Regions from separate parts of the Arthrobacter sp. TMT4-20 genome, predicted to be linked through region 4. Evidence: riboswitches for the same ligand, from Rfam matches in the RefSeq annotation. Region 4 holds a riboswitch; each other region holds the start of a gene.
The links. A riboswitch is a leader RNA that binds a small molecule or an ion and turns the genes downstream of it on or off. The one in region 4 is predicted to bind cyclic di-AMP.

Region 1 (7,856 bases), on a different contig from region 4:
CCAGAAATGGGGCAACGTGGGTCCGGCGTCGCTGCCGATGACCCTGGCCGCTGAAGCCCAGACGCTGACCTCGGGTGACCGGGTGCTGTGCATGGGTGTCGGTTCCGGGTTGAACACCGCGATGCTGGAGATTGCGTGGTAGCACTTCCCGGCGTCGACCCCTCGTGGCCGGCCTACCGAGACGTCCCCTCGACCGCTGCCGTGGATCCGGCAGGCACCACCAACAGCTGGCATTACCTGGATAACGGATCGCAGCTTTTGGAGCCGCCCAGGGGCACGCTGCTCTGTGTGCATGGCAACCCCACCTGGTCGTATCTGTGGAGGTCTGTGCTCGCTGCCGGCGTTGAGCACGGCTGGCGGGTGATCGCCGTCGACCAGTTGAACATGGGTTTGTCGGAGCGGACCGGCCGCTTTCGTCGGCTCGCCGACCGTGTGGATGACCTGAATGATTTTGTTGAGTCGATTGGGCTGACCGGGCCGGTCATCACGGTCGGTCATGACTGGGGTGGCGTGGTGAGCCTCGGGTTCGCCGACCGGCGCAGGGACCTGCTGTCCGGCGTCGTGCTCACCAATACCGCAATTCATCAAGACCCCGATCGCCAGATTCCTGCGCCGCTGCGGCTGGCGCTGCATCCGATGGTGCACCGCTGGGGGACCAGGGACACGTCGGCGTTCCTTGATGTCACCCATTCGCTGGCGCGTCCGTCGCTGCCCAAGGAAGTGCGGAAGGCGTTTCTGCTGCCGTACCGCGGTGGTGCCAGGCGTCAGGGGATCGCTGATTTTGTCGCGGATATTCCTGCGCGCCCGTCGCATCCGAGTTATCCGGCGCTTCGGTCCATCGCGGAGGGCATTCGCACCCTTGAGGTGCCTGCCCTGATGCTGTGGGGTCCCGAAGATCCGATTTTCTCCGATACCTACCTCAACGATCTGGCGGAGCGACTCCCCCAGGCCGATATTCACCGGTTCGAGGGAGCCAGCCACCTGGTCGGCGAGGATCGGGACATTGCGACGCCCCTGTTCAGGTGGCTCAACGGAGCCCGGTCCGCTGGCGCAGCGTCCCCAGAGGCAGCGTCCTCAGGCGCAGTGTCCCCGGAGGCAGCGTCCCCGGACCAGGAACCAGCTCAAGCAGGCACCTTCACCCCGCTGGAACACGAGCTAATTCAGCGCGCCACCGGCCCCCACGCGGACCAGTTGGCTGTTGCCGACATGGGCGCCGACGGCCAGATTGAGCGGTCGCTGTCCTGGCAAGGCCTTGAGCGTGAAGTGCAGACCCTCGCCGCAGCTCTGCGGCAGATCGGCGTGCGACGCGGCAGCCGGATCAGCCTGATGGTTCCGCCCGGAGTCGAACTCACCGTGCTCCTGTATGCCTGCTTGCGGATCGGCGCCGTGATTATCGTCGCCGACGCCGGCCTGGGGAGAAAGGGCCTTAGCAAGGCCGTTCGTGGCACGGTCCCCGATTTCCTGATCGGCATCGACCTGGCGCTCACCGCCGCGAAGCTTTTCAACTGGCCGGGTCGCCGGATCAGTGTTGCGACGTTGCCGGCCGCGAAACGGAAGCTCCTCGGGGTACAGCATTCGCTCGCCGAACTCCGCGCGGCCAGCGGAGATGGGACGTCTACCGAGACCGACGATGCTGGACTGGATCCTGCCGGTCTCGACCCCGATCGTCCCAATCCTGCCGGTCTCGATCCCGACGGTCTTGATCCCGATGCCGACGCGGCCATCCTCTTCACCTCGGGTTCTACCGGCCCGGCCAAGGGGGTCGTCTACACCCATCGGCGGCTCGCAGCGATGCGGGATACCCTGGCCCAGACCTTCAACATTCGACCCGGCGACGGGCTGGTGGCAGGGTTCGCGCCGTTCGCGTTGCTGGGTCCAGCCCTAGGGACGACATCGATCACTCCCGACATGGACGTCACCAAACCGAAAACCCTATCCGCGGCGGCTCTTGCAGACGCCGTCACCGCCATCCATGCGACCACCGTGTTTGCGTCTCCTGCGGCCCTTCGAAACATTCTCGCCACCCAGGGAGAACTCACTGACCAGCACCGGGCGGCATTGGCCGGTGTTTCGCTGCTGCTTTCGGCCGGGGCTCCCGTGCCGTCACGGTTGCTGACCGAGCTGCTGGGTATTCTTCCTGGGGCATCGCTGCACACGCCCTACGGCATGACCGAAGCGTTGCCCGTGACCGACGTCGACCTCGGGTTGATCCTCTCGGCCGAAGCCGATGCAGCAGCCGGGAATGTGGTTGGCGCTGGGAACGGCGTCTGTGTGGGCAGAGCTGTCTCGGGCGCAGAGATCACCGTTAGTCCCCTCAACCAGGAGGGTACCGCCGACGGCGACCCCACCACCGATGCCGGTATCACTGGGGAAATCCTCGTCCACGCTCCTCACGTCAAAGAGCGTTACCACCGGTTGTGGATGACTCAGCGTGAGAGCTCTCGCAGCGGCGGCTGGCACCGCACCGGAGATGTGGGCCATTTCGACGGCGACGGCAGGCTCTGGGTCGAGGGCAGACTCCCCCACATCGTGACTGCGTCGACGGGTGTTGTGACCCCGGTCGGGGTGGAACAGGCGCTGGAATCGGTCGACGTCGTCGGGCTGGCCGCGGTGGTTGGTGTTGGTCCGGCAGGCACCCAGGCGGTCGTTGCAGTGGTTGAGACCAATCCCCCGGTCAAGAAGCCTGGCCTGGCCGGAGCTGAGCTGGCGGCTCAGGCACGGAATGCGGCCCGGTCCGTCGGCGTGGAGTTGTCGGCAGTGTTGGCGGTCCCGTCGTTGCCCACCGACATCAGGCACAACGCGAAGATTGACCGGACAGCGGTTGCGGTGTGGGCTGCCGGGGTGCTCGCCGGCGGCCGGGTCGGCAAGCTGTGAGGGTTCTCGTCACCGGTGCCAGCGGGATGCTGGGCCGGGTTACTGCCGCGCTCCTCCAGGCGCAGGGTCACGCGGTCAGGACGTTTCAGCGGCGCCCATCCGGTCTGGCTGGCGTTGAAGACAGCCTTGGATCGATCACCGACCAGACGGCAATCCACCGCGCTGTGCAGTGCATGGATGCGGTGGTGCACCTCGCGGCGAAGGTTTCCTTCGCGGGTGCTGCGGCTGACTTCGAGGCAATCAATGTGGAGGGCACCCGCGTCCTGCTCGAAGAGTCGCGCGCGGCCGGTGTGCGCGACTTCGTCTTCATTTCCTCGCCGTCGGTGGCGCACGTGGGTGAGGCACTCGTGGGTCAAGGTGCCACTGAGGCCACTCCGGCTCTGGTGCGCGGCAATTACGCGCAGACCAAGGCCAAAGCCGAACTGCTCGCGTTGGACGCCAACAGCGAAAGTTTCAGGGTGGCAGCGGTCCGTCCCCACATTGTGTGGGGTCCCGGTGACACGCAGCTGGTTGAACGGGTGCTGGAGCGTGCGCGTGCCGGGCGCCTGCCGTTCCTTGACGCCGGCACCGCCCTGGTCGACACCACCTACGTGGATAACGCGGCCGCAGCGATCGGCGCAGCCTTGAGCGGCATGGATCGGTTGGCTGGGCAAGCTGTGGTGGTCACCAATGGTGAGCCCCGCCCGATCGGTGAATTGATCGCCGGAATCTGCCGGGCCGGAGGGGTTCAGCCGCCGCGGTGGGCCGTTCCTGGCGGTGTGGCACGGGTCGCGGGATCCCTGGTGGAATTCCTCTGGCAGCGCGGCGGGATCGAGAGTGAACCGCCGATGACCCGTTTCCTTGCGGAGCAACTATCGACTGCACACTGGTTTGATCAGCGCAGGACCCGCGAGTTGCTCGATTGGACGCCTACGGTGTCAGTGGATGAAGGTCTGGCCCGCCTGGCACAGCATTACCAGGGGAACCAGGCTTCCCTCTCCTAGCGATCCATCGGAGCGTGGAGACGTCCCTGACTGTCAGTTCGTCCCCAGGTGAGCTGGCTCGGTGGTGCCACGCAGTTTTCCGTTGCCGTGTCCTGACCCGTCGGTTGCCTCGGTGTCATCGGCTTGCCTTATCGGGGACCAAAGCGTCCGGAAAGCACGAATGCGCCACCGGATTTCTCCGATGACGCATTCGGGTGCTGACAACCGTACCGCTGACGCGGAGGGTTTAGAGGGTGTAGTACCCAACCAGTGGCATGGCGCTGACCGCGTGGACCAGGGTGCCCTGGCTCGGGTTCAGTGCGCTGACCATCTGGCCGCCACCAATGTAGATGCCGACGTGTCCGCCGCCGTTCTGGATGACAAGGTCGCCGGGCTGAGGGTTGCTGGTGGGGGTCAGCGCGCCCATCTGTGCCTGGCTGGTGCGGGGCAGGTCGATGCCGTGCTGAGCGTAGACCCACTGCACGAAGCCCGAGCAGTCCCAGCCGCCTGGCGAGGTGCCGCCGTAGACGTAGGGGGAGCCAACGAGGCCCTGTGCTGTTCCGGCGATCCCTGCGCTGGAAACCTGTCCGCCGGTGGATGCTGCTCCCATTGGCTGGATGGTCTCGGAAGCGGTGGTGATGCCCAGGGTGCTGGTTTCGGCAGGCGCCGGAGCGGCTGCTGGTGCAGCAACTGGGGCGGGAGCGGCAGTTGCTGCTGGTGCTGATACCTGAGTGGCCTGGCCGGCGTTGCCGGACAGTGAGATGACGTCACCTGGGTAGATGATCGAATCCCAGCCGAGACCGTTCGAGGCGAAGATGGCCTCGATGCTGACGCCGTAGGTGCTGGCGATGCTGCCCAGAGTATCTCCGGACTGAACGGTGTGAGTGGTGGAGCTGGCGGCGGTCGTCTGGGCAACTGGTGCGGAGACGGCGGCCGGGGCGCTGACGTTGACTTCGCCTGCAGCGTTGGCTGGAAGTCCGGCGCTGAACATCAGACCTGATGCGGCGACGACTACAGCTGCTGGACGACCGATGGCGCCAGCGTGAGAGCTAACTGCCTTGGAAACGGTCTGCATGGCGCTTGGTGGGGTTGCACGGTGGCGCGCGATATAACGGTTCTTGGACATGATGTTGCCTCTCCCAATGCCTGCGAAGTTAGCTGTCGGATTCGGATGGGAGCCACCCGGGCGCTGTGCGCCTTCACCCCTAGGTCGTCTGGCGACGACCACTACTACTGGTTCCCCCGCTTCTGCCTGATGTGTGCGAACGGACCTTACGACGGCGGCAGAATTAGGCAATCTGTCGAAAGGACGCTGAGTTGAACGGAACCCGACGTGCGATCTACTGTACATTTCCTGGTCCGGGTTTGTCACATTTAGGTTACGGCAGCAGTATGCTGTTGGATGTCCTAGGTCGGGGCGCGGGTCCGACCGTGGAGGGCTGAGGCAATTCAACACGACCTGCAGGAATTCCGCCGGGGCGTGAACGAGCATCGAATAGGTGACACGGAGAATCCGTGCTCGACCGGTGGTGAGCAGGTTCCATCGGCGGCGGTCTTCAGCGAATTCGGCGGGACCACTGTGATGGTTGCATCCGTCGGCTTCGATGCCCAGCGGTCCTTCGACGAACAGATCAAGCCGTCCCACACCCTTGATGTACACCTGTGTTTGGACGCTGAGTCCTGCGCGGCGCAGGTGGTAGCGGGCTGCGGTTTCGATGATGGATTGTGAATGGGGATCGATCATTCGCAGCACTGCCCTTTCTCGGGCATCTCGTTTTCCAGCCAAGGCAGCGAGCAGTTCGCGGGGCGTCACATGTTTCAGTACCACCGCCGATTCCAGGATGCAGAGCGCGTCAAGCTCTGGCAGACATCTGACACTTTGTACGCAGATCTCCAGGATGCTGAGGGGACCTTGCGCCCGATGGACTTTGAACCCTTCCCTCAGCCGCCGGCTGTGGGTGACGCTCACATGGAGCCACGATGGTGGACGCAGCACCCAGAGGTTTGGTTGCGTTGCGGCACTGATGCAGGCCAGTTCAGCTTTGGCACACGTTGCAGTGAGCAGACTCCCAGTGATGCCGGGTAGCGCAAAGACTCCTGGCCCTGGGTTTACCACCTCACCCTTTGCGAGGGCCGCGCGGAGGTGAACGGATCCCAGACCGGCGCGGGTGGGTTCCCTACGGCGTGCCACGCCGCCTGGTTCTTGCAGTGTCTTGACTGTGTCCATGCCCAATGGTTGCCCTCTTTGGGGGTGTCAGTGCGGCGTCACCCGTTCTATGTGGGTAAGTCTCCTTGGTGGAGCGGGAGTGGGACTGGGGCTAGTGGGCAACGTGTCACGGGTGAGCTGCGAGGGAGTGCTGAGCCAAGGATCCCGGCTGCAGAGATGTGCTACCAGCGGCCGTTGCGGGGCTTCGGCTGACACCGCGGGCAACTGAACGACGAACGGTTCATAAACATCTCGCGGCGGATCAGCGAAAGGCTGTCAACGAGCGGGTCGGCGGCGCAGCGGGTACAGGGTTCGCCCTCGCGGCCATAGGCGTTGAGGGAACGTTCAAAGTAACCGGAGCTGCCATTGACATTCACATAGAGCGAGTCAAAGCTGGTGCCGCCAGCGTCGAGCGCCCGCAGCATCACATCACGGCAGGCATCAATCAGCCGTAGGGCGTCGGCCCGGCGCATGACATCCGTGGGGCGGGCATAGTGGACTTTGGCTGCCCACAGCGCTTCGTCGGCGTAGATGTTGCCGATTCCCGATACCAGTCCTTGATCCAGTAGCGCCCGTTTAATTCCGGTCCTGCGTCGCCGGAGCTTTGCGAAGAAGTCATCGAAGGAGAACGCCGGATCCAGCGGATCGCGGGCTATATGGGAGGCCTCAACCGGGATCAGCGGCAGTGGACTCTCCCCCAGCCCACCCGGATAGCCGTCTGTGGTCGACACCATCGACGTCACAAAGAGGCCGCCGAAAATGCGCTGATCAACAAACCGAAGCTCCTGCGGCAGGGGTCCGGCATCAGGATCGTCGACAGCCGACAGGGTGAGCCTGACCCGCAAGTGCTTTTCCTCGGGCAAGCCTGCGTCTTTGACCAGCAGTTGTCCGCTCATGCCCAGGTGAGCCATCAGGGCCACTGGCGCGACACCACTCGTGCCACCACTCGTGGCAGTCCCACCAGCCTCGGCCGGAGGTGCCAACGGCATCCACAGGAACTTTCCCCGCCGCACCACGTCCAACACCCGGGCCCCCACCAAATCGCCGGCGAAGTCTTCGGCGCCCAGCCCGTGACGGCGGATGGAGCGGACGTCGAGGATGTCGACGTCGTCAATGGTTCGTCCTAACACCCAGCGGGCGAGGCCGCGACGCACCACCTCAACCTCGGGAAGTTCAGGCATGGTACGGCTTAGGCTGACTCGGCCGGACCGGGGGCGGCAGTCACGTCAGCAGCATTAGCAGGGCCAGTGCCATTGGTAGGGGTCGACACCGAGTAAGCGGCCGATTTGGGTTCGTGGGCGAGGTGCCGGAGCATCTTCCACGACGCGGCGGCTGCCTCCTGCTCGGCTTCCTTCTTGGAGGGGCCCGACCCGGAGCCATACGGCAGTCCGCCGACGATGAGGAGGGCTTCGAAGGTGCGTGCGTGGTCGGGGCCGGAGCCGGTGACCTTGTAGTCAATGGCGCCGAGCCGGCGTGCTGCGGCGATTTCCTGGATGCTGGTTTTCCAGTCGGTGCCGGCGCCCATCGCTGCAGCGCTGCCAAGCAGCGGCGCGACAAGCCGCATCACCATGGCCCGAGCCACTTCAATACCGTTGTCCAGGTAGGTAGCGCCAATAATGGCTTCCATCGTGTCAGCGAGGATCGAGGCCTTGTTCTTGCCGTTGGTCAGCTTCTCCCCCTGGCCCAGGAGCACATACTCGCCGAGGTCCAGTTCGCGGGCAATCCCGGCCAGGGCGCGGGTGCTGACGACGGCGGAGCGTCGCTTGGCGAGATCGCCCTCTGACAGGTCGGGGTTATCCCGGTACAGCGCATCG
Region 2 (7,856 bases), on a different contig from region 4:
CGATCTATGATCTGACCGAGCTGCAGGCGAACTACATTCTTGAGCTTCGGCTGCGTCAGCTGACCAAGTATTCACGCATCGAGTTGGAGAAGGAGCAGGACGAACTGCGCCGGGAGATTGCCCTGCTGGAGGAACTGCTCGGCTCGGAAGAGAAGCTGCGTGCCCTCCTGTCGGAGGAACTTGCAGAGGTGGCGGCGAAGTTCGCTACCCCCCGTCGCACGGTGTTGCTGGAGTCCGAGTCCAGTGCACCACTGAAGGGCACGGTGATGCCCGCGGCAATATCGCCCGGCGGGAAAACGACGCCATTACCCCTGGAAATTGCTGACGATCCCTGCTGGGTGATCCTGTCGACGTCGGGACAGCTGGCACGCACCGCCGACCAGGAACCGTTCGGTGAGGGCGGGCAACGGGTCAAGCACGACGTGTTCAGTTCGGTGATTCGTTCAACGGCGAGGGCGGAGGTTGGAGCGGTCACCTCGGCCGGGCGAATGCTGCGCCTTCAGGTGATGGATATGCCTGCTCTCGCACCAACCGCCGGGATTCCCAATTTGGCGGGCGGCGTACCGGCGCAGGAGTTCATGACCCTGCTGCCCGGAGAATCCCTGGTGGGGTTGGCACCGCTCGACGCGGTAATCGCCCTGGGCAGTGCGCAGGGCGTGGTGAAACGGGTTGCCCCCGAGTATCCACTGAACCGCGACGAATGGGAGATCATTTCCCTCAAGCCCAAAGACAAGGTGGTGGGCCTGGCCGCGGCCAGTGACCAGGACCTGCTGGTCTTCATCACGGCCCAGGCGCAACTGCTGCGCTTCCCCGCATCGACCGTCCGTCCGCAGGGCCGCACCGCCGGTGGTATGGCAGGCATCAAACTGGGATCCGGTGACTCGGTCATCCACTTCGGCGCTGTGGGTGCCGAGGATTCGGCCGCCGTCGTCGTGACGATTGCCGCCGCGAGCGGAGCGCTGCCGGGCACCTCGGCTGGATCGGTCAAGGTGACCGATTTCGCGGAGTATCCGACCAAGGGTAGGGCTACAGCGGGGGTCCGGGCCCACCGGTTCCTCAAGGATGAGGACATCCTGCTGCTCGCCTGGGCCGGACACGGTCCGGCAAAAGCCGCGTCAGCTTCCGGAGTATCCAGGGCCCTCCCCACCGAACACGGGCGCCGTGACGGTTCTGGTGTCACCCTGAGCCAGTCAGTCGACTCGATCGGACCCAGCCTCGTCTAGGGTTAGCCCCGGTCTAGGGTTGGCCCCGGCTATGGTTGGCCGGGGCCAACCGCGTCCATGGTTTAGATGCGCAGTTCGTACACCCTGACCCGGTGGGTGGCTTCGTAACCCAGACGTTCGTACAGGCCAAGGGCACCCGACGGGTTCTCGGTATCGACGCCCAGGCCAGCGTGCTCGATGCCGTCAGCTTTGAAGCGGCGCATCGCCTCGACCAGCAGGGCCGGGGCGAGCCGCAGGCCCCGCCATTTCCGCCGCACTCCCAGCAGGTCGGTGTAGCCCTCGGTGTGGCCCAGCAGTTCCCCGGACGCGGGATCGTAACTGGCCAGCTGGTAGGCAGCCACTTCGCCGGACGCCTCGTCCACCACCGCGAGGCTCCATTCGGGTTTGAACTCGGGGTGCGTCACTGTGAACCGCCAGGACTCCTCGTCGCGTGGTTCACTCCCCCAGTGGTCCTGGAACGCCTCGTTGTGGGCGAGCCGTACCGCCTCGGACAGATCGTCCGAGAACGTGACAATCTGCAGTCCGGCTGCAATATCGACTTCGGGGATCTCCGCCTGCAGCGGACGGGTCATCTCCGTGAAATACCTGACGACGGCGTTGCCGGTAGCTTCCATCAGCGCCAGCTGGGATGGCACCCGTTCCTCCGCGTAGGTACGCAGCACTCCTTCCCCGGCGCCGTCGTCGTCCAACCTGCGACGCGCGCGCCCCGCCTGCCAGGAGTAGAGTGCGGTACCGATCCCCTGCCGGCGCCTGGCGGGGTCCACCCCACCCATACTGTGAACCACAGTGGACCCGGGATTCCGCTGGATTACCCCAACGGCGCGGGGCACACCCGCATCGTCGAGACCCAGGATGGTGTCCTTTGCCGGGTCGGTTTTCGATGAGCCCAGTATCTGCTCCAGGTCGGCCCGCTCCTCCACCCAGTCCGGCTGGTCTTCCTTGGCCATCCGGTGCAGCAGCTCATGCCAACTACCCAGATCCTTAGGCGTGATGGCACGCCAATGCAGCGGCGTGCCGGAGGGAAAGAAGTCCGATTCTGGCTTTGTCATGGCAAAAGCCTAAATCACCGGGACGGTCAACCATCGGCTGAGCAACCGACATCTTGTTCTACCGCATGTAGAACCTTGGCGAAAAAGAGAGTAGATTTGAAGTACTCATCCACAATTTTAGCGAAGGACTTGCATGGCCACCCTCGGAGAACTCGAACGCACAGTGATGGATTTGCTGTGGGGCACCCCCGGGGCACTGACCGCGAACGCACTGCGCGACATGCTGGCGTTGGCGACGAAGGAAGCCGTGGGCAAGGAGCTCGCCGTCACGACAGTCCTGACTGTCCTCTCACGGCTGGAGAAGAAGGGGCTCGTGGAACGGGAGCGGGAAACCCGCCCGCACCGCTACCGTGCGATCACCAGCCGGGAGGAACACACCGCCGAGTTGATGCACGAAGTCCTCGTCACCGCCCCTGACCGGGAAGCAGTCCTGGCACGGTTCATCGGAAGCGTTTCCGACAGCGAGGCACAGGCTCTGCGCAAACTGCTCGGCAGCTGAACGGATGTTTTGGGCCGCCCATTTTTTGGCCGGGCTCGCCGTCGTCCTCGCCTGGCCTGCGCCGGTAGCCCTGTCTCGGGCAAAGTGGCCCACCCGTTCACCGTTTACGGCGATGATTCTGTGGCAGGCGATCGCCCTCGCGGGCGGACTGTCAATGATTGGCGCGATGCTGGTCTGGGGTCTCGACCCGCTCGGCGACAACCTGGTGGAAGCCCTTGGCCGCTTCGGCGACATGGCGTTTGCCAACCAGCCGGTCGACACGCTCGGCCTGGTCCACGTCTTCGCCCTGAGCGCCGCTGGGCTGCTCAGCGCCCACCTGATCTTTACCCTGCTGCTGACCTACGCCAAGATTCGTGGGCAGCGTAAGCGACACCGAGACATGCTGAACCTGCTCAGCTCCCCGGCAGCAAACCGGCCGGCAACGCTGGTGATCAACCATCCCACTCCTGTGGCCTATTGCCTTCCGGGTGGTGCCAGATCAGTGACCGTACTCTCCGACGGGCTCCTCGACCTGCTGACCCCCGCCGAACTCGACGCCGTACTGGTGCACGAGCTGGCACACCTCCACCAGCGACATCACCTACTCCTGTGGGCGTTTGCAGCCTGGCGCGCGGCCCTCCCGTGGCTGCCCACGTCACAACTGGCGCAGCGGGCCGTCAACGAGTTGATCGAGATGCTCGCCGACGACGAGGCTCTGAAGCAGGTTCGGGAGCCAGTCCTGGCCCGGGCGATCGCTATCGTCGCCTCCGGGTCGCTGCCCGACCAGCAGGGCGGCTTCGCCCACGGTGACTCGTTTGCGGTGACGGCGCTTGCTCCCGGTGCGACCCCTGACCAGGATGCTGGTGCCACCCTTAACCGGATTCACCGGCTACTCACTCCGCAGCCGCCCTTGTCGCTGCCCCAGCAGGCGGCCGCCCTCGGTGCCTCGGGACTGCTACTGGGGGCGCCGACGCTACTGCTGATTGCCCCCTGGGTGCTGGGTTAGCGCTGCCTGGCGCTGGTTTTATGAACAATGCTCCCACTGATCGGGCACGGTCACTGGGATTGTCTAAATACTCTCAGTGACCGTCGGTGATCGTTGGGACACTTAGTCGCGGCATCCGGCGCGGCTGGTACAAGAACTGTGGAAATAATCCGCGCCCCAAAGTGGGGGGGGAGCTCGGCGAGCTAATGAGTTGGCTCGTGGCAGGTGCCATGACGAGTAGTCATGGGAGCGGATCGTGTGGCACTATCTGCTCTCTTGAGATACGAAAATGGCAGGTGCCCTCCGTCCAGGACACCCGCCACTTTCAGTTCAGTTCACAAAGAAACTCCGTGAGTCAGGGTATTAGCCGTTGACTCGTACGAAGTATGAACCGCCGAGGTCGGACAGTGGGTGCTCGATGGTGAGGTTTGATCCGTTCATGCCGCTGCTGATGACCTTGCCGTTGCCGACGTAGATGGCAATGTGGCCGGGGCGGACGACGAGATCGCCGGGCGCGGGGCTGGAGACCCGGGTTCCGTACTGGTCGAACTGCAGGGGTCCAAGGTCGCCGACGTTCAGGCCGATGGAGCGCAGAGCGCGTTCGACGAGGATGGTGCAGTCCTGGATGGAACCGAGCTGCCCATAGGCCGAGGCGACCAGTGCTGCGCCAACTCCGCTGGCCGGAGCCGCCTTGGCTACGGGTGCGATCGGGGTGATGGCACCGGAGGCCAGTGTCATCATTGCTGGTGCCGCATCGGCAGCGGGCGCGGCTGGTGCTGGAACTACTGCCGGTGCGGCGGGTGCTGGTGCAGGTGTTGAGTAGAACGCCTGGCTTGCAGTTGCTGCTGGAACGGCGGCTGCACTGACGGCTGCGCCGCCGGTGAGCTGGATCTGCTGACCCGGGTAGATGATTGAAGCGTAGGACAGGCCGTTTTGCGCCAACAGGGTGTCGAGGTTAATACCGTGCAATGCGGCGATCGCTCCCAGCGTGTCTCCGGCTGCGACAGTGTGGACTCCTGTTGCGGGTGCTGAGACTGCTGGCGCGGTGGTTGCTGCGCCCTGGGTGTAGGTTCCTGCGTGGGCGGTCGCTCCGACGGAGAAGACGAGGCTGCCGGTCGCGACGGCGATGATGGCTGGCTTGCCCAGTGCTACGGCCTTGGTCCTGGCCGACTGGGTCAGACCCTCGAGGGCGATGGAGTGGGTGGTGGCGGCGCGGTGGCGTGCCGAAATGGACTGACGTGACATGATTGTTTGCCTCTCCCATGCCTGCGGGGTGAGCTGTCGGGTTCGGATGGGAGTCACCCGGCCGTCCTCTACCTATGGGCTACGCCTGCCATCGCGAACGATGCTGCAGGTCTAGCACTGGATAGTCAGATCGACTTAACCCCGAGGGTCACCGCGTGCGGTGGCCCGGTGGAAACGTGGTTCCCCCGTCCCTGCCATCTGGATTGTGCGAACGGGTCCCGGTGCAGCGGCAGGGCTCGGCATTCTGCGCGGGAATGTCATCTCGGCGGGGTGCCGGGATCACTCGAATGAGAATACCCCACCGTGGTATTGAAGTCACGTTAAGGTAACGGGCTTTTCAAGGATCACCGTACCCGCGGGCCACCGACCCTTCAGGGAACCTATTTCATCTATCGAGCGTTCACGGCGGAGCGGATCGTCGATGATACTTATAAAGGCCGCGCAGAGCGCATGGTCGAGGACGTACCAACGGCCTCATCTGGGTCCGACCAGAACAGGTCGGAGCATTGAAAGGATAGCGCCGTGAACGCCGGAGCCGGACCTCGGAACAGTACCGATGACACCCCTGGGGCAGCTGCCACGGAAGCCCCCGCGGCGGAGTCCACCGTCGCGGATCAGCCGGTTACCTCCGGTGCGGTGCACGGTTATTCCCCGGACAAGGCGGCCTATTTGCGGCGTCTGAAGCGCATTGAAGGACAGGTCCGTGGGATAGCGCGGATGGTCGACGAAGATCAGTACTGCATCGACATTCTCACCCAGGTCGCGGCGGTCAACAGTGCCATGCACGCCGTGAGTTTGGGCCTGCTGCAAAACCACTTGCAACACTGCGTCGTCACCGCAGCCCAAGAAGCCCAAACCACTGGGTCCTCCGAAGCCGTCGACGCGAAGGTCAAGGAAGCAACACAGGCAATCAGCAGACTACTGCGCTGAGCCTTCCGTCGGCGCATATGCGCCCCCAGGCTTCATCAGGTTGGCGTGAGTGGCTTCAATTGGTGAGCCCGGCCGGATGAGCTTCGGGAACGGCCACGAAGACGGTTTCGATTTTCGCGTCGGTGACTTTATCTGCCTCATCTGACAGAAGCACATCCGAGGGTGGTCATCCGTACCCAGAATCGGTGAGATCCACCTCGCGCCCGGGAAATCCGGCCGGACCAGGGAAAAAGTCAGGCGCTCAAAAGCTGGTACCCGGCCTGCTCGACCGCCGAGCGTACTGCTGCTGAGGGAACCACCTGGTTACTGTAAACGGTGACCGTGGAGGTCCCGCCGGACACGAGATCAATCTGGACGTCGGCGACGTCATCAATCCCGCCGACTGCAGAGCTAACCCGGGACGCGCACGACCCACAGGTCAGGCCAGCGACACCGAAACTGGCGCTGATGCTGCCAGCCTGGGGAACCGTTTTGGCTTTGCTGTCCTGGGGGGCGCAGCAGGCACATCCGGAAGATGATGTGTCGGTCAGGGTCAGTTCGGAAGAAGTGCCACACATGAGGGTCTCCAAAAATGAGGAATGGTTGTTCGAGAATCAGCGGGTGTAGCCATCCGGGGTCATTCACGTTGGCTACAGCTGCTTGAGGGACCTTCTGGGAGTAAGCGGCCCATCTAGGGCCGGACTTCCCACTTGGGTACTCATAATGTATACCCCCTAGGGGTATGTGTCAAGGGTTGATCCGGGTACCCGGATCCCGCAGCGACTGAAGTCACCCTGGGACCGATTGGGACCTAAGACTCTACTTGTGGGCCGACGCTAGGCGGAGACTGGAAATCATCTCGAGGTGAAAGGTATCCGGCATGATGTGGGGTTATGGGCAGGGATCAGCGTGGATGTGGCTTTGGGGCGTCCTCCTGATCGTTGGGATTGTGCTGTTGGTACTGCTCGCAGTCAGGGTCCTTGGCAACGGAGGCCGTGTCGGATACGCGTCACGGGATGCCTCAGGGGTGGGCGGCCCGCCCCACGGCCGGAGCACTGCCCACCAGATCCTGGACGAGCGCTTCGCGAAGGGAGAACTCACCGCCGACGAGTACCGCGAACAACTCGAAGTTCTCGGTGAGGGCCCGTAGCAAACCCCCCATCAGCCGCCGCCAAGCGCTGCTACTGGGGGGACTCGGCATCGCGGGGACGGCGACTGGAGGTGCAGGCCTGATCTGGACGCTAACAACGCGGGAGCCACCCGTCACGGGAAGCGAACTAATCCAACCTCCAGAGTTACGAAGCAACAACGGTCAGCTACAGGTACGGCTGGAAGCCGCACCGGGACAAATATTGCTGGCCGGCCGACAGGCCGCAGCCCTCGGTTACAACGGGGGTATCCCCGGCCCGACACTCCGCGTACAAGCTGGCGATGTCCTCAAGATCAGACTCGTCAACAACCTGGACCAGCCCACCAACCTGCACGTTCACGGGCTTCACGTTTCTCCCGAAGGCAATGGGGACAATGTCTTCATCTCAGTCGAGCCCGGCAACACCTTCAACTACGAATACAAACTCCCAGAGGATCATCCACCTGGCGTGTACTGGTACCACCCACACCACCACGGCATGGTCGCCGATCAGATCTTCGCCGGGCTCTTTGGAGCAATCATCGTTGAGGATGTGGAACCCATCGAGGTGAGTACGGAACGGGTACTGGTCATTTCGGACACCACCCTGGACGGACTGGGAAACATCGTCGCAGTCCCGGCGATGGAACGAATGATGGGCCGGGAAGGTGAACTGATCCTGGTCAACGGGCAAAGCAACCCGCAATTCAGTGCCCGCCCCCGGCAACGGGAACGGTGGCACATCATCAACACGTGCGTGTCCCGTTACCTCCGCCTACAGGTCGACGAGGGGCAACTGCAGCTTCTCGGCATTGACTCCGGGCGCCTGCCAACACCC
Region 3 (7,856 bases), on a different contig from region 4:
TGCACACGGGGCAGCCGACGGCAAAGAAAGTCACGATCGCCCCCGCGATGCCCGAACGGGTCCGCGGAGATTCCACAATCCGATCCTGGGCGATATAGGTACCGAGGACCAGGCCGCTTAGCGCCGAGGAGATGATCAGCGCTGGCACCGACCACCAGGTGGGGGGAACTTCACGGCTGAATAATGGCGTGTCGATGAGATCGGTCGGAATGGCTACGAGCAGGAAGGTCGCCACCGCACCGAATAACACGGCGATCCACCGGCGTAAGGGCCACCGAAGAAGAGCGTTGAGCAGAGTGGGTCGCTGGGTCGTGGGGTTCTCGGTGCGGGGAGTCATGGAGCTTCCTTTGACACTTGATCCGAAGACGCTTCTGGTGATGCGGGGTCATTCGGGGGTGCTGATGACCTGTGGCTGCGCCGGCGTAAGTAGATGGCGCCGGTTGCGGTGAGGAGCATGAGAATTAACAGCATGACAGCTACGTCGGGGATTGAGTCCGCGAAGGTACGTACCGCGTTCTCGAGGGCGAACTGGTCGGTAACGGAAAGGATCCCACCCAGACTCGCTGTTCCGTCTGTGGCGATGAGGAAGATTCCGATGCCGATTGAAAGGGAGCCAGAGATCACCATAATCCAGGTGTTGGACCACCGTCCGATGGTTACAGGGCGGGGACGAAGCCACCGACGTCCGGAAACACCGAGGCGGTCCCACAGCGCAGCGAGGAAGAACAGCGGGACTGCCATTCCCAGTGCATAGATGGCGAGCAGAATTCCGCCGTAGACGGCGTTGCTGCCAGCTGCGGCGACGGTAAGAATTGACCCAAGGATGGGTCCGGTGCAGGCTCCTGCGACCCCGTACGCCAATCCGAGGACGAAGACGGAACTGCCGGAACCGACAGTCGCGGACCGGGTGCGGATGAATGCCGGTAGGCGGACACCGAGGATCTGAATGAGACCCAAAACGATCATGAGGGCGGCTGCGAGCCCGATGAGAATGTGTCTGTCAGTGGTGACGAGGGACCCCAGGGTGCCAGCGAAGACCCCCAGGGGTACGAGGGTGCACAACAATCCTGCGTAGAAGAGCATGGTCCGGCCGACCAGTTGCCGTTTTGTGCTGAAGGCATACGCGAAGAATGCTGGCAGCAACAATGCTGAGCACGGACTGAGGAGGGTGAGGAGACCACCGAGGAACGCCCCGCTGTACCCGATTAGCATTACTGGAGACTGGTTTCTGCCAGCACAGTCTCAATGGCTTGTTCAAATACTTCTACCGGTTGGGCGCCCGAGATGGGGATGTCGTTCACCAGAAACAAGGGTGTTCCGGTAGCTCCCAGGGCTGCGGCTTCCTCAGCGTCGGTTTGAACAGCCTGATTGAGCTCCTCCGAGTCCAGATCCGCTGTGAACGCCGTGATGTCGGCTACCCCAACTTCTTCTGCGATGCGGATCAGCTCCTCGCGCGGGAGGCTGATGTGTCCGCGGTCGGGGGCCGCAGCGAAGACGGCTTTATTGAACTCCCAGAACCTATCCTGTTCCCCTGCTGCCCGGCCGGCAACTGCAGCATCAAGAGACTCAGTTCCGAAAACAGGTAAATCTCGCCACTCAATCCTTAGTTCTCCGCTAGCAACATACTGCTCGACCAACGCCGGCAATGTCTCGCGAGAGAAAACCCCGCAGAACGGGCATCTGTAATCGGCGTATTCGACCAGAACAACGGGGGCGTCGACCTCACCCATTGCTAACGGGTCGTCGGCGATGCGCCGGGATAAATCGAACTTCTCTTCCTCCCGGCCGCCGGATTCCTCTGCGACGTCTGTTCCTGATCCATCAGAAGCGGGTGAGGAGGCTCGCTGGGAAGCGATCAAGCCAATAATCAGGATGAGCGCGGCGACAAGCAGGGCAGCAATGAGGGTGGCCGATCGAACACCCGCGGTTCGTTGATCAGATTCTTGTGGCATTCATTACTCCTGGCGTCGTGCGCCCCATGGGAAGGCACAAGGGGACGGAAAAGGGGGATTCACCCGGACACCAGATCCCTGTTTGTCGGATCTGGTGTCCGGGCGCGTCCGAGAAACACCGCTGTCAGCGAGGTCAGAGCCCCACCAGCGGCGTTGGATAACTAGATGTTGACCCGGTAATAGACAGGACCGGAACCCACATTGACGGATTCCTCAACGGTCTGGTTACCGTTCCAGCCGCTGTGGATGGCTCGTCCGTCGCCGAGGTAGACGGCGTTGTGTGAAAAGCCCATCCCGCCGTCGGCGTAGTAGACGAAGTCGCCGGGCTGGGGATCTGATACCGGAGTAGCGAAGGCCATCAAGGACTCAGGGGACTCGTCTCCCACCCCCATCACCCCGGCGGCTCGCAATGCCCCTTCGCCCAGGACGGTGCAGTCCTGAATAGCGCCCAACTGCGTGTTGGCGAAGGCAAGAATACGGCTGTTGGCAGTACCGCTCTGGGGAGCGTCCGAGGAATCCCAGATATTTCCTGACTCGCTGCTCACCCGGTTACTCAGGGGACTGATCGATGCACTTTGTGTACTCACGCTAAAGTCGGAAACCGCTGATGACGAGGCTGCGGAGCCAGAGGCAACCGGTGCAGCAGTCACGGCATTCGACTCCTCGGACAGCACGATGGTGTTTCCCGGGTAGATGATTGACGTGACGGTGAGCTGGTTTAGGCTCAGCAGCTTGTGCAACGCCACACCTGTCTGAACGCTGATAGCGCCCAGCGAATCACCTGACTTCACGGTGTACGCAGTGCCTTGATTGGTGGGGCTCGCCTCCACTTCGACTGTTGAAGCAGCCGATGAGAACGATGAAACGGTGTGATCCTGCGCCGGGTGGGCGATCGCCGAAGCGTGGGCGGGGCTTGCTCCCGCCGCAAGCATTCCGGAAGCAACCACAAGCGCGGCGATCTTGGGTCCCCCCTGAGGCAGGACGGCTTGCCTGCTGAGGAGAAGAATCGAACGGCTTTTCGTATCGGCGCGATGTCGGGCGCGCACAGTATTTGATGACATGAATAATCTCTCCCTATACCTACGAGGTGAGCTGTCGGATTCGGATGGGAGACACCCGGCCGCACGAGGACAAACGCCCCGCCCGGCTTCACCCCAAGGGTTCCTAAAGAACCCACCTATGGTTTCCCCGCCCCAGCCTTCCTATCTAAAGGACCAAGGCCTTTGGCTGGGTTCGGTAAAAGGCCTCGATAAGCCCCACCTTCAGTGGGGCACTGTATTAAACCTACTCGGAAAAACTAAATGTACAAACATTTACACTGACGGCGCCTCCCTGGTTGGCAACCTCAATGAAGAGAGAGCGATTCCCAGGCATCAGTGGAGCGTCAGACCACTCCCGTGGTGCCCAGGAGTGACCCGATAAGGAAAGTGGCTGCCAATGCCAGCGCGCCGCCAAGAACGATCCTTACGGTCGGGCGCGTCGCCGGGTTGCCGCCAATCCGTGCGCTGCCGTAGCCGGTTACGGCGAGGGCAATCAGGACTGCGACGAAGGTCGCGAGGACACGAGTTTCCTCTGGAAACAGAAGAATCGTCAGCAGGGGGAGGATCGCGCCAAGGGTGAAGGCCAGCGCAGATGCGGCCGCAGCAGCTAGCGGGCTCGCCACGGCGTCCTCGCGCAATCCGAGTTCAGCTTCGAGATGGGCCCCCAGGGCATCGTGTTTGGTGAGTTCCACTGCCACCTGATGGGCTGTGTCCCGGCTAAGCCCCTTCGATTCGTAGATTCCGGCCAGCTCCGCAAGTTCCGCTTCAGGCTCGGTTTCAAGCTCAAGGCGTTCCTTGGCGATGAGGGCCTGCTGGCTGTCTTTCTGACTACTCACGGACACATACTCTCCGAGGGCCATGGATATCGCGCCGCCGACAAGACCGGCAATGCCAGCGGCAAGAATCACGGGGGTTGCCGTTGTCGCTCCCGCAACTCCGACGACGAGGGCAGCGACCGAGACAATCCCATCATTGGCTCCAAGCACACCCGCTCGAAGCCAATTGAGCCTGCCATGGATGGTGTTGTCATGGGGTTCGTCACTATGCGTGCCTGGTACGGGAGAACTAGTCATTCCCGTAATCTAGGCCTCCACGAGCCAGTACACCAGTAAGGATCGACTCTCCTGTCGGGATTCCGATTCGGGTGACCTCGACGGAATTCGCTGTGATTCACTGCGGCGCTGAAAGGGGCTTGCAATAGTCACCGCGCCGGCCGTTTTGTTCCGGGCGCCGGCGAAGAGGCATGGGATTCTTTGACCGAGTAAGGTAAGCGAACCAAGTAGGCACCACATACCGCAATTGCGGTTCGAAGTTCGAGGAGGAAACGTCATGACCGGAAGTGTGATTGTTGGTGTGGATGGAAGCGAGACCGCGTACAAGGCAGCCTCGCGCGCCGCGACTCTTGCCGAAGGCCTCGATGCAGAACTTGTGGTGGTCAGCGCGCACATTACGGGTAACACGGAAGTTGTCCATATCGGCAACGACACTTGGATACTGGATGATGCTGAGCAGGCTCTCAAGTTGGCCGAGCAGGTTGCAGTGAAACTGCGAGAACAACACCCTTCCGTGAAGGTGCGCCCCGCTGCGGGGCGGGGCAAGCCGCAGGATGTCCTCATCGAGGAAGCCGAGCGTGTCGGTGCCCAATTGCTGGTGGTAGGTAACGTGGGAATGAAGGGGCTTCGACGGGTTCTGGGAAGCGTTGCGTGGAGTGTCGTACATAACGCACCCTGTGACGTGCTCGTCGTGAAGACCGCCTCCTGATTTCACTGCAGCTCCCAAGCTGCGGCCTGGGCTGAAACGAGGACTGCGCGCGGCGACAAAGTCAGATCGACATACTTCGCAACGGGATCGTTCGTCTCTTCGGCTTGAGTCGTAACATTGAAGCGGATACGGACTTCGGTTTCCGAAACGCGTTGTAAAGGACTATAAGAACTTGTCACTCGAATCACTGCCCGTCCTGGATTACTCTCAGCTGAACGCAGGGCCCGAGGAGGCATCGGACTTCCGGGACGATCTGCGCAATGCGATGCACGAGGTCGGATTCCTGTACCTGGCAGGTCATGGCATCCCGCAGGAGCTCACTAACGCCATGCTCGCTACCTCCAGACGCTTCTTCGACTTGTCGGAGGAGCAAAAACTGGAGCTGGAGAACGTTCATAGCCCCCAGTTTCGTGGCTACACCAGGATGGGCGCCGAATTGACTGATCGGGCGGTGGACTGGCGAGAGCAGATCGACATTGGCGTCGAGCGCAACGCTGTGGAACCGGCGGCAGGGGTCGCTGACTACTGGCGGTTGGAAGGCCCCAATTTGTGGCCGGCTGAATTGCCCGAGATGCGGAAGATCGTCTCTGAGTGGACTCAGCGACTGAGTGCCATTTCCCTCGACCTTTTACGGGCGCTTGCCGTGTCTCTCGGTGCACCGGAGGACAGTTTCGATGAAGCCTTTGGTTCAAGCGCCTTCCCGATGCTGAAAATCGTGCGTTACCCGGGGGAGTCCGGCAACGAGCCGAAACAAGGCGTCGGGTCGCACCGCGACGGCGGAGTGCTCACACTGCTCCTGGTGGAACCGGGAAAGGGCGGACTCCAGGTCGAATACCAAGGAGAGTGGATCGACGTACCTCAGGTCCCTGGAACGTTCGTGGTCAACATCGGTGAAATGCTCGAATTGGCGACAAACGGCTACCTCAAAGCGACACTGCACCGTGTCATCTCACCTGGTACCGGAACCGACAGGATTTCCCTGCCCTTCTTCTACAATCCGGCGCTGGATGCCACCATGCCCGCACTGCGCATGAGCCCGCAGTTTCACGCCAAGGCCCAGGGGCTGTCGGTGGACCCGACCAACAGCCCAATCCTTGAAACCTATGGGGATAATGCTCTGCGCTATCGGTTGCGGGCCCACCCAAACGTTGCCGCGCTTCACCACGCCGACCTCCTGCAGCAGCAAGGGCAGCAATAGGGAACGTAGACAGTCACCAGGCATGAAGCGCAGCGGAACCGCTGTACCGATCCGTTGGTTAGCCACCCAGCGTCGCAAGCAGCGGACTCATCCGGTAGGGGATGGGCTGGCGAAGAAACATGCTGGTTCTGGTTCGCAGGATTCCGGGGCAGAGGCGAATCTCTTCTGACACTCGGTAGAGGTCGTCCGGGTCGCGAGCGACAACCCGGCAGAGAAGGTCCGTTTCTCCTGCGGGTGCAAGACATTCGACAATTTCTGGAATGGCGCGGAGCCCTTCAACGGCAACATCGATCCTGTGCTGGTCAAGCTCTGCGGCTACATGCGCTGATATGAACAGGCCGAGGGCCTCTGGCACGATGCGCACGCTGTTATCCCGCAGGGCACCTTGTGACTCGTAGCGCTCCAGGCGCGCCTGGACCGTGCCGCGGGCCAACCCTGTGCGGTGCGCGATGGCCAGCACGGTCATTCGAGGGTCAGCGTCGAGTGCTTCGAGGACAGCGCGATCAATAGCATCCCTGATCGGACGTTGATCTTTGTTGATGGCCATGGTTCTCCTCAATAGGCGCGGTCAGGATGACCAAGGTTGACATCCGGATAACTAAAAGTCTAGTCAGATTGACTACCAAATACGCCGACTGTTGCACACAGGTATGACGATGTTGCTCAATGGAAGACAGAAAGGTCAGGAATGGAGATCCCCTTCCCAGGCTTTGCAAGCAGCTAGTGAGTACACCCCTCCAAGGTTGCGAAGTGTCGCTCCCATAAGGAGCGCACTCGGTCCGTCGCCCCACCCCTGCTGCGGACTCCATTGAGCTGGATTGCGGCCGACGCCACCGCTGGAAGGGTTCATATCTACGGTTGACCTGCACACTGGTTCTTGTCCCTGCGGTGGTCTGTGGGACGCTCGTAACAGGCGAGACACTGAATGCAAGGTGTTGCCGGAGGTCATAGAGACGCCAAATATCGGTTTGTTGAGATGCCGGCGCGTCGTACCGGCCATGACAAGATCGAACCACCTGGGAGGTCACCACGAAGAAGTTTGCGTTCTTGCCTGCACTTGTATTGTTGGTGGCCGGTGCTGGCTGCGCTCCGGCGACAGGGAAGCCGACGGACATGGCTCCCGAAGAAACCTCGACGGCTATACCCTCTGCCGCCGATATGCTCCCGACGGATGCTGAACGTTCAGCGGAGCGTCCGTCGGCCCCCGTAGCGGAAGCACCCGAGTCACTTGATGAAGACATCACAGCGATCCTTGACGCCGCAGGTGACTACCGCGTCGGGGTCGCGATAGCCGACACTTCCGGCGATAATGCACGACTTTTCGGGGAAGAGTCAGCGTTCTTTGCTGCCAGCACGGCAAAGATCATTACGGCTGCAGCCTTCTACCATTCAGTCGAAGACGGCGAAGCCAGTCTCGATGAAAACCTGGGCAAAGAAGACGCGGGCTTCCAGATCCAGGACATGGTCAACAACAGTGACAACAATGCCTGGTTGCTCCTGATGCAGTCGGTCGGTTATCCGGAACTGACTGACTATGCCGAGTCCCTTGGTGTTGCCTATGATCCCGAGGAAAATCTGCTTACCACCGCGGATATGGCGCGGGTGCTGACAATGCTTCATGAGGGAGAACTGCTGAACCGGGAGAATACAGCTCAGTTGCTGGGCTACATGCAGGAAACGAACAATGAAGAACTAATCCCTGCAGGAGCCAGTCCGGAGGTCACCGTGCATCATAAGTACGGACTGATAGGTTCAGATCTTCACGATGCTGCACTCCTGACCCATGGCGATTCCACTGTAGCCCTGGTGATCTATACCAAGAACACCGGTGACGGTAGTGAAGCCGATCAGATCCAGCTAATTCGTTCCCTGACCCGCGCGGCTGAGGATGCGCTCTTCGCTGCT
Region 4 (7,856 bases):
TGGGACACTGGCGACGGGCAGCCTCAATCGCTGACTCCATGGCTACCGCCTCGGTAGCCTGCTGGCTGGCCACGGCAAGGCCAGCGGCATAGCCAGCGATGAAGGTGGTCAGCGGCGCTGCCGGGCGGACTATCGAGTGGGCTGCGTCCCCCGCGAGGGAAAGGATGGCATCGATATCGATGGTGGTGCCCTGAAGCTCGAAGGCCTCAATGAGTTGGGCACTCCATTCCTGAAGGATCTGATCCTGTTTTTTCATCGCTGCTCCTGAATCTAGGTCGGTGCTGTGCCTGAGACACCGAGGGATTGAGCGTCAGCCCAGGTGTCGACGTCGGCGGTACTGCCCGGCCGAACGTCAATTGCTCTCCATTGCACCCTAGCAAGGAGTGCCTTCATCGATAGATTCTGGGCCCCTCCGGAGGCGTGGATCTCCTGCACCGCTAACCGCAGGTCAGCAAAACGGTAGAGGGCGGCCAGCGGCTGGTCCCGGCCGCCGTCGTGCGCCATCGCCGAGGAATCCGGACGATCGACCGCCGCTTTCAGGAGCGAAGGAATCGCCTCCGCGATGCGCGGCATGTCGCACGCCAGCACCAGCAGCCACGGTGTCGAGTCGTCCTGTAAATGGTCGACGGCGGCAGCCAGCGCCGCGGCCGGCCCGCCGAACGGTGGCGACTCGCGGACAAACTCGCGCGACACCGGTTGAGCCCGGAAGGTTGCACCGTCGACGTCGTCTGGCCCGACGACGACGATCCGTCGTGCAGCTGCCGCGGCCTGACAGGTCAGGTCAAGCAGGCTTTGCCCGTTGTGCTCGAGATGGGCCTTGGGTGTACCTCCCAGGCGTGAGGATCTGCCACCCGAGAGCACTACGGCATTGAAGGCAACGGGTACCTGAGCGCTCAAGCGGCGCTCTCCGACCGGAGGAAGGCGCTCCACTGCGGGGCTGGCTTCTCGATCTCACGGAAGTGGTGGGATGGACCTCGGGGTGGTTGTGGGGTGACCCCCAGCTGCCACCCCAGAGAGGCGAGCGTCTTGTCACCTTTGTCGTTGTTGCACCTGAGGCAGCAGGCTACGAGGTTTTCCCAGCTGGAGTCCCCGCCGCGGGAGCGTGGATACACGTGATCGATGGTGGAGGCGCTTTTGCCGCAGTAGGCGCACAGATGGTTGTCGCGGCGCAGCACACCCCTGCGGGTGACCACGAGACTTTGCCGGTAGGGGATTTTCACGTACCGGTTCAGCAGGATGACCGAGGGGCGCCCGAGAATCTCATTGGGTCCGATGACCGGTTCCTCCCCTTCCGCGACGACGCTGGCTTTGCCGGCCAGCACAAGGACCAGCGCCCGGCGGAAGGTCACTACCGCCAGCGGCTCATATCCAGCATTCAGAACGAGAGTGCGCATGCACATTCCTCTTTGCCGATCAGGCCTCTACCCCTATCGCCGGGGTCGCAGGCCGAAATCCTGACTCCTTTTGAGTAAGGGTAGTTCGGCTGACGCTCGGTTAGCTAATTTTGATGGAGCTGGTCCACGCGTGTCGTCGCGGACCGATCGCCTTGACAGTCCGGGCGGCTGCCAGACGCACAAAAAGACCCGGAGGAAATTCCTCCGGGTCTTTTGTCGTAATGCGGGGTGTTCTTAGCCGCCGACGCGGATGAAGACTGGGCCCGAACCAAGATCGGCTGGAGCGACGACGGTCTGGTTGCCGTTGAACCCGCCGTGGACTGCCTGGCCGCCACCGATGTACACAGCGATGTGGGCCACTCCGGCTCCGCCATCTGTGTAGTAGATGAGGTCACCTGGGATGGCTTCGCCGGCGCTGACCGTGCGTCCGAGGGACAGGTACCCGGCTGGCCAGCCGTGGAAGTTGATCCCTGCTGCTGCCAGGGCGTTGCTCACCAGACGGGTGCAGTCCTGGGTGACTCCCAGCTGAGCCTGTGCTGCGGCCGCGATTGTTGCTGCCTTCCCTGAGGATGCGGCTGGGGCTTTCTGCGCGACGGGGGCCTCGGCTGCCGGAGCGGCCTGTGCTGGAGTGGTCCGGACGGGCGCTTCCGGCTCGACGTTCACTGCAGGTGTTACGGTAACCGGCTCTACGGTTTCGGGCTCAGCGGCCGGGGCCACGGCCGGAGCCTCTTCGATCTCCACAACGGTCTCAGCCTGAACAGTGACTGCTGGGGCTTCGACGACTGCTGGGGCTGCTACGGCTTTGACCGGGGTGCGGTTGAACGCAATGTCGGCGTCTGCGGGAGCTTCGACGGCGGCTGGAGCGGCCTGGATCTCCAGCGCGGAGGTCAGGGTGGTCCGTTCGGCTGATTCGAGGGAGAGCTCAGCAGCGTTGGCCGATACCCCACCGGTCAGGACAAGGCCTGATGCTGCGGCGATTACAGCTGCCTGACGGCCCATGCCGCCAGCGTTCTCGGTTACTGCTTTGGCCAGAGCCGAGAAGTTGGTGTTGTGGCGCTTATCGGCACGGTGACGTGCAATAGCTGTGCGAGTTGTCATTTTTGCGTTCTCCAGGGTTCGGTGTGGTCTTAGCTAACGCGGACGAAGCTAGCGCCGGGGAGGTCGGAAAGGGAATGGAGGTCGGTGTTCATGCCGTTCAGGCCACCGCTGATGACTTGGCCGTTTCCGACGTAGATGGCTACGTGGCCGGCGGTGATTACCAGGTCGCCCGCCGCTGGAGAGCCAACAACTGATCCGAAGGCGAAGAAATCGCCAGGCGCAATGTCGCCAACGGACTTGCCGACGGAGCGAAGTGCCTTCTCAACCATGGCGGTGCAGTCCTGCCCGACACCGATCTGGGAGTAGGCGGATCCGACCAGACCAGCGGCGATGTTACCGGAAGGGGCAGCCTTGGGGGCTGGCTTTTCGGCTGCGGGCGTCTGGGCTGGCGCAGCTGGTGCGACTACTGCTTCTGCTGCGGGCGCCTCAACTGGCGCTGCCTCGACTGGCGCTGCTTCCTGCACGGCGGGCTCTGCCACCATTTCGGCTACCGGCTCAGCGGCGGGTGTTATTGGCTCGATGACGTCGGCCTGCACCTCGACGACTGGAGCAGCTACGGCGGCGGGCGTCGCCGACACGGCTGCACGCTCGAAGGTGATCTCGGCGGTGGCGGGAGCGCTTACGGCGTCAGCCGTAGCAGCAATCGAGATCAGGGGGGTGGAGAGCTGAACGACACGCTCGGACTCACCGAACCCGTGGGCTGGCAGTCCGGCGGTCAGGACGAGCCCTGACGCTGCGACGATGACTGCTGCCTGGCGGCCGACGGAACCAGCGTTCGAGGAGACGGCGCTTGAGATGGCTGTCAGGGGGCTGGTGTGCGTACGGGCGGCCCTGTGGCGGCCCAGAGAAGAGCTAGTTGACACGTTCGATTGCCTCTCCCAATTGCCTGCGAGGTGAGCTGTCGGATTCGGATGGGAGTCACCCGGCCCTCTGATTCCCAGTGGAATCAGACGACTTAACCCCAAGGATTTCTTGCGAAATCCACTAATTGGTTCCCCCGCCTCTGCCATGCGAATTGTGCGAACGGAACCTCAGGCAGTGGCAGAGCTAGGCGATCTGCTCGAGGGTGCCAAACCTATTAGAATTTGGCACGAGATCGACGGTACATGAGATTGACCGCAATGTCACATTCCGGTCACGAAACGGTGTGTCCTTGGTTACAGCCAGCCCATGGGGTCCACGGCCTGACCGTCAACCATCACTTCAAAATGCAGGTGGCAGCCGGTGGATGCACCGGTACTACCGCTCTGGGCGACGACCTCACCGCGGTCCACTGACTGCCCCTCCTGGACATTGCTGGACGAGAGATGGTTGTACGTGGATTCGAGCCCGTTGCCGTGATCGATGACCACGCGGTTTCCACCGCCATAGGGGTGCCAGCTGGCAAAGGTGACAGTGCCGGACGCTGCCGCGAACACTTCAGTGCCGCACGAGCTGCTGAAGTCCTGACCTGAGTGGAGTTCCCCACCCAGGCCGGTAATCGGGCTGACCCGGTAACCGAACGGGGACGTGACAATCAGCTTGTCCATGGGAGCTGACAGGGAGCCGCGGGCCGCTGCAGGTACAGCCGCTGAGTCTGCAGCGGTCATGATCTCGCTGAGCTTGGCGTCTGCGTCGAAGGTGCTCTGCAATGCGGTGCGGCTGAAGTCGACCAGCGCCGCGTCGGGAACGCTGATTTCCCGGGGCGCAACAGTCGCCTGCACGGTGGGCGCAACGGTTACGGCGGCCGCATTGTCGTCCTGCGGGGCCGTCCCCGCGGTGGTGGGTAGCGTAACGGTCAGCACCAGCCCGGACGCGGCGGCGGCGATGGCGAATTTTTGGCTCATCCCGGTGAGCGAAAAGTCGCCCCTGACCCGGGTTGCTCGTCGTCGTCGTTCGAGTCGTTGCGCGTCCCGAGGACGCACGGCAGGTACTGGGGCGCCGGCACGGCGGCGTCCCGAAGCATGGTGCTTCGACAAAGGGTCCCTTTCGTATATGCCTGCGAAGTTAGCTGTCGGATTCGAGTTCGGGAAGAAACTCGGCCCTGACCGGTCCGCCGAAGCAGCACCGCGTCCGGACTTCACCCCAAGGCGGCTTATCAGCCGCCGTCTGATGGGTCCTCCGCCCCTGTCACGGGTCTCAGCATCCAAATCCGCTGACAGGGTTAGGCGTGCGGTTTAGATAACGCTGATGTATCAACGTCAGCTTTCCATCATCCACGACCATAAGCAAAAGAGATACGTTCGTTATCTTTTCCTGTGGATAATTTGCGGCAATATTGTGCCGTGGAGGTTTAGAGAGCCGGCCCGGCGACCGACACGAACACGTGTGCGGCGACCTCCGGCGGGAGCTCCAGCGCGCCCTCGATACCCTCGACCCTGACCGACACATAGTCGCCGGCCGCCTGCACGCCGATGACCGTTCCGGGCCGCAACCCACCCTCATCGAGTTGGGAGAGCAGTTCCGGGTCCACCTGAATGGGCTCGGCCAACCGGATAAGGGTAATCACTGACCCCTGAGGATTGGCGCCGATCACCGACAGGAGGCTGCGGACACCGTCGGTGAAGCCTTGGGTTGGCGGGCCGCCCAGGGCCTCAAGCCCCGGAATAGGGTTGCCGTATGGAGACTCGGTGGGCTTTCCCAGCAGCTCGTACAACCGCTGTTCAACCCGCTCGCTCATCACGTGCTCCCAGCGGCAGGCCTCTTCGTGGACATAAGCCCAATCCAGGCCAATCACGTCGGAGAGGAGACGTTCGGCGAGGCGGTGCTTGCGCATCACCCCGATGGCGCGACGGCGGCCAAGGTCAGTGAATTCGAGGTGGCGATCGCCCGAGACGATCACCAGCCCGTCGCGCTCCATCCGGCCGATGGTCTGGGAGACGGTGGGACCGGAATGACGGAGCCGTTCAGCGATCCGGGCGCGGAGGGCAACAATGTTTTCCTCCTCCAGTTCCAGGATGGTCCGCAGATACATCTCAGTGGTATCGATGAGGTCCGTCATGCGGTTCAGCTCCTAGGCACTGGTGCGGGATGGAACAGCGGGCAGCTTTCGCGGTGGGAGCGCGGCACATATCGCCAGCGCCGAACACAAGTTCTACGCTCACCAAGGTTAACCCATTTACCGGAGGCCGCGGCAATCAGCGGCAACCGGGTGCCCGGTCGGGGCATGTTCACAAATGCCGCCGGGGCCGGGTAGTGCGGCAGAATGTATCCCGTCTTGTGTCGCACGCTTACCCCCTTGGAGAGACCATGAGCATTTCCCCGGACCAATTGATCCCCGCTGGCCTCCTTCCCGCCGACGGGCGTTTCGGAGCAGGCCCGTCGAAGGTGCGCGACGAGCAGATGGAGGCCCTCGCGCAGGCCGGACGGACCCTGCTTGGCACGTCCCACCGTCAGGCGCCGGTGCGCAACCTTGTCGGTTCGGTCCGGGAAGGCCTGAGCCAGCTGTTCAACGCGCCGGCCGGCTACGAGGTGGTGCTGGGCGTTGGTGGGTCAACAGCGTTCTGGGATGTGGCATCCTTCGGGCTGGTGCAGGACAAGGCCCAGCACCTGTCGTTCGGGGAATTCGGGGCGAAGTTCGCTTCCGCCACCAACAAGGCGCCCTTCCTCCAGGCATCCTCGGTGATCACCTCGGCCCCGGGGACGCGCCCCACCCCTGAAGCGGAAACAGGCGTGGACGTCTACGCCTGGCCGCAGAACGAGACCTCCACCGGTGTGGCAGCACCGGTGCACCGGGTCGACGGCGCCGCACCGGATGCCTTGGTCCTCATCGACGCGACGTCGGCCGCCGGCGGTCTGGACGTGGATGTCAGTGGGTCCGATGTCTACTATTTCGCTCCCCAGAAAAACTTCGCGTCCGACGGCGGCCTGTGGCTTGGCCTGTTCTCGCCGGCCGCGCTGGAGCGCGCAGCCCGGATCGCGGCGACCGACCGCTGGATCCCTGATTTCCTGAACCTCCAGACGGCCATCGACAACTCTTTACTCAACCAGACCTACAACACCCCGTCCCTGGCCACCCTGGTGACTCTCAACGCCCAGGTCGAATGGTTGAACCAGAGCGGCGGTCTCGAGTTCGCTGCGGCCCGCACCGCGGAGTCCGCGGGGCGGGTCTACCAGTGGGCGGAAGCGTCCGACGTCGCCACCCCCTTCGTCACCCGCGCCGAGGACCGCTCCAATGTCATTACGACCATCGACTTCGACGACTCCGTTGACGCTGCGTCACTCGCGAAGGTGTTGCGCGCCAACGGCATTGTCGACGTCGAGCCGTACCGGAAGCTGGGCCGGAACCAGCTGCGCATCGCGACGTTCGTCTCGATTGAACCGGACGATATTTCAGCCCTGCTGGCCTGCATCGACTTCGTGATCGGCGGACGCTAGCCCTCCGCCGCCCCTAAGATCCCAAAAGCCTGTGGCTGGACCGGATCTTAGGGATCGGTGAGAGGTTTGCCGAAGTCAGTTTCAATCCGCAGCCGACGCCGCGGGGCCGGATCGTAGCGAAGCCGTAGATGGTGGGCCCGCCAGGCCCAGATCATTCCCGCCAGCGCCGCAATGATGCCGGCCGCTGCGGCGACGGCGAGGCTCCACCGTGGACCAAAAGTGTTGGAGACCAGGCCGACGATTGGTGCGCCGAGCGGTGTGCCGCCGAGGAAAATGGCGAAATACAGCGCCATGACCCTGCCGCGCATCACCTGCTCGGTGGTGGTCTGGACGTACGCATTGGCACTGGTCATGAGTGTCAGCGCGAACAGGCCCACCGGGATCAGGGTGAGACCGAACAGCCAGACCGTGGGCGCCAGCGCTGCTGCGGCACAGGCGACCCCGAAAGCTGCTGCCGCCCCGTAAATGAACCGTAGCCTCGGTTTGCTGCGGCGGGCCGAGAGCAGAGCGCCCGCTACCGAGCCGACGGCCATCACCGATGACAGCACGCCGAACACTCCGGCGCCACTGTTGAACTCGGTGCGTGCCATCGCCGCGATGTAGACGGCAAAGTTGAGTCCGAAGGTGCCGACGATGAAGATCGCGAGCATCACCATCATCAGGTCGGGCCGGTTACGCACATATCTGAAGCCCTCCCGAATCCGGCCCTTGCCCGGCGGAGACTTCTCCAGGACTCGCAACTCGGACCGTCTGATGGTCATCAGCACAAAGATCATGGCGCCGAACGTGAGCGCGTTGATCATGAATACCCAGCCGGGGCCCACCGCCACGGTGAGCAGACCCGCCACCGCTGGGCCAACCATCCGCGCACCGTTGAAAGAGGCGCTATTCAAAGCGACTGCGTTGGGGAGATAGTCGTCCCTGACCAATTCGGAGACGAAGGTCTGCCGTGCTGGCGCGTCGACCGCGGAGACGAATCCGAGGGCGAGGGCAAAGGCGTACACATGC

Region 1: another riboswitch for cyclic di-AMP. It lies ahead of ACX80Z_RS13560 (C40 family peptidase); the one in region 4 lies ahead of ACX80Z_RS14185 (NlpC/P60 family protein).
Region 2: another riboswitch for cyclic di-AMP. It lies ahead of ACX80Z_RS07495 (C40 family peptidase); the one in region 4 lies ahead of ACX80Z_RS14185 (NlpC/P60 family protein).
Region 3: another riboswitch for cyclic di-AMP. It lies ahead of ACX80Z_RS10800 (LysM peptidoglycan-binding domain-containing protein); the one in region 4 lies ahead of ACX80Z_RS14185 (NlpC/P60 family protein).

What each region holds. Positions count from the first base shown of each region.
Region 1 is NZ_JBTNDW010000015.1:7,343-15,198, forward strand. It holds gene ACX80Z_RS13545 (3-oxoacyl-ACP synthase III) at 1-142, shown strand, start outside; gene ACX80Z_RS13550 (alpha/beta fold hydrolase) at 136-2,874, shown strand; gene ACX80Z_RS13555 (NAD-dependent epimerase/dehydratase family protein) at 2,871-3,857, shown strand; gene ACX80Z_RS13560 (C40 family peptidase) at 4,084-4,962, opposite strand; cyclic di-AMP (ydaO/yuaA leader) riboswitch at 4,966-5,142, opposite strand; gene ACX80Z_RS13565 (hypothetical protein) at 5,317-5,565, shown strand; gene mutM (bifunctional DNA-formamidopyrimidine glycosylase/DNA-(apurinic or apyrimidinic site) lyase) at 6,225-7,223, opposite strand; gene rnc (ribonuclease III) at 7,232-7,856, opposite strand, start outside.
Region 2 is NZ_JBTNDW010000006.1:46,626-54,481, forward strand. It holds gene ACX80Z_RS07475 (DNA gyrase/topoisomerase IV subunit A) at 1-1,223, shown strand, start outside; gene ACX80Z_RS07480 (GNAT family N-acetyltransferase) at 1,286-2,272, opposite strand; gene ACX80Z_RS07485 (BlaI/MecI/CopY family transcriptional regulator) at 2,406-2,771, shown strand; gene ACX80Z_RS07490 (M56 family metallopeptidase) at 2,776-3,756, shown strand; gene ACX80Z_RS07495 (C40 family peptidase) at 4,099-4,980, opposite strand; cyclic di-AMP (ydaO/yuaA leader) riboswitch at 4,984-5,200, opposite strand; gene ACX80Z_RS07500 (metal-sensitive transcriptional regulator) at 5,503-5,910, shown strand; gene ACX80Z_RS07505 (heavy-metal-associated domain-containing protein) at 6,144-6,467, opposite strand; gene ACX80Z_RS07510 (SHOCT domain-containing protein) at 6,770-7,039, shown strand; gene ACX80Z_RS07515 (multicopper oxidase family protein) at 7,050-7,856, shown strand, end outside.
Region 3 is NZ_JBTNDW010000010.1:1,291-9,146, forward strand. It holds gene ACX80Z_RS10785 (hypothetical protein) at 1-337, opposite strand, end outside; gene ACX80Z_RS10790 (cytochrome c biogenesis CcdA family protein) at 334-1,212, opposite strand; gene ACX80Z_RS10795 (DsbA family protein) at 1,212-1,952, opposite strand; gene ACX80Z_RS10800 (LysM peptidoglycan-binding domain-containing protein) at 2,114-3,013, opposite strand; cyclic di-AMP (ydaO/yuaA leader) riboswitch at 3,016-3,194, opposite strand; gene ACX80Z_RS10805 (VIT1/CCC1 transporter family protein) at 3,337-4,065, opposite strand; gene ACX80Z_RS10810 (universal stress protein) at 4,322-4,753, shown strand; gene ACX80Z_RS10815 (isopenicillin N synthase family dioxygenase) at 4,926-5,951, shown strand; gene ACX80Z_RS10820 (Lrp/AsnC family transcriptional regulator) at 6,010-6,498, opposite strand; gene ACX80Z_RS10825 (serine hydrolase) at 6,999-7,856, shown strand, end outside.
Region 4 is NZ_JBTNDW010000017.1:20,836-28,691, forward strand. It holds gene ACX80Z_RS14165 (DUF6457 domain-containing protein) at 1-256, opposite strand, end outside; gene mobA (molybdenum cofactor guanylyltransferase) at 271-897, opposite strand; gene ACX80Z_RS14175 (HNH endonuclease) at 894-1,394, opposite strand; gene ACX80Z_RS14180 (NlpC/P60 family protein) at 1,629-2,492, opposite strand; gene ACX80Z_RS14185 (NlpC/P60 family protein) at 2,522-3,355, opposite strand; cyclic di-AMP (ydaO/yuaA leader) riboswitch at 3,361-3,524, opposite strand; gene ACX80Z_RS14190 (M23 family metallopeptidase) at 3,650-4,450, opposite strand; cyclic di-AMP (ydaO/yuaA leader) riboswitch at 4,453-4,626, opposite strand; gene ACX80Z_RS14195 (metal-dependent transcriptional regulator) at 4,765-5,472, opposite strand; gene serC (phosphoserine transaminase) at 5,721-6,848, shown strand; gene ACX80Z_RS14205 (MFS transporter) at 6,896-7,856, opposite strand, start outside.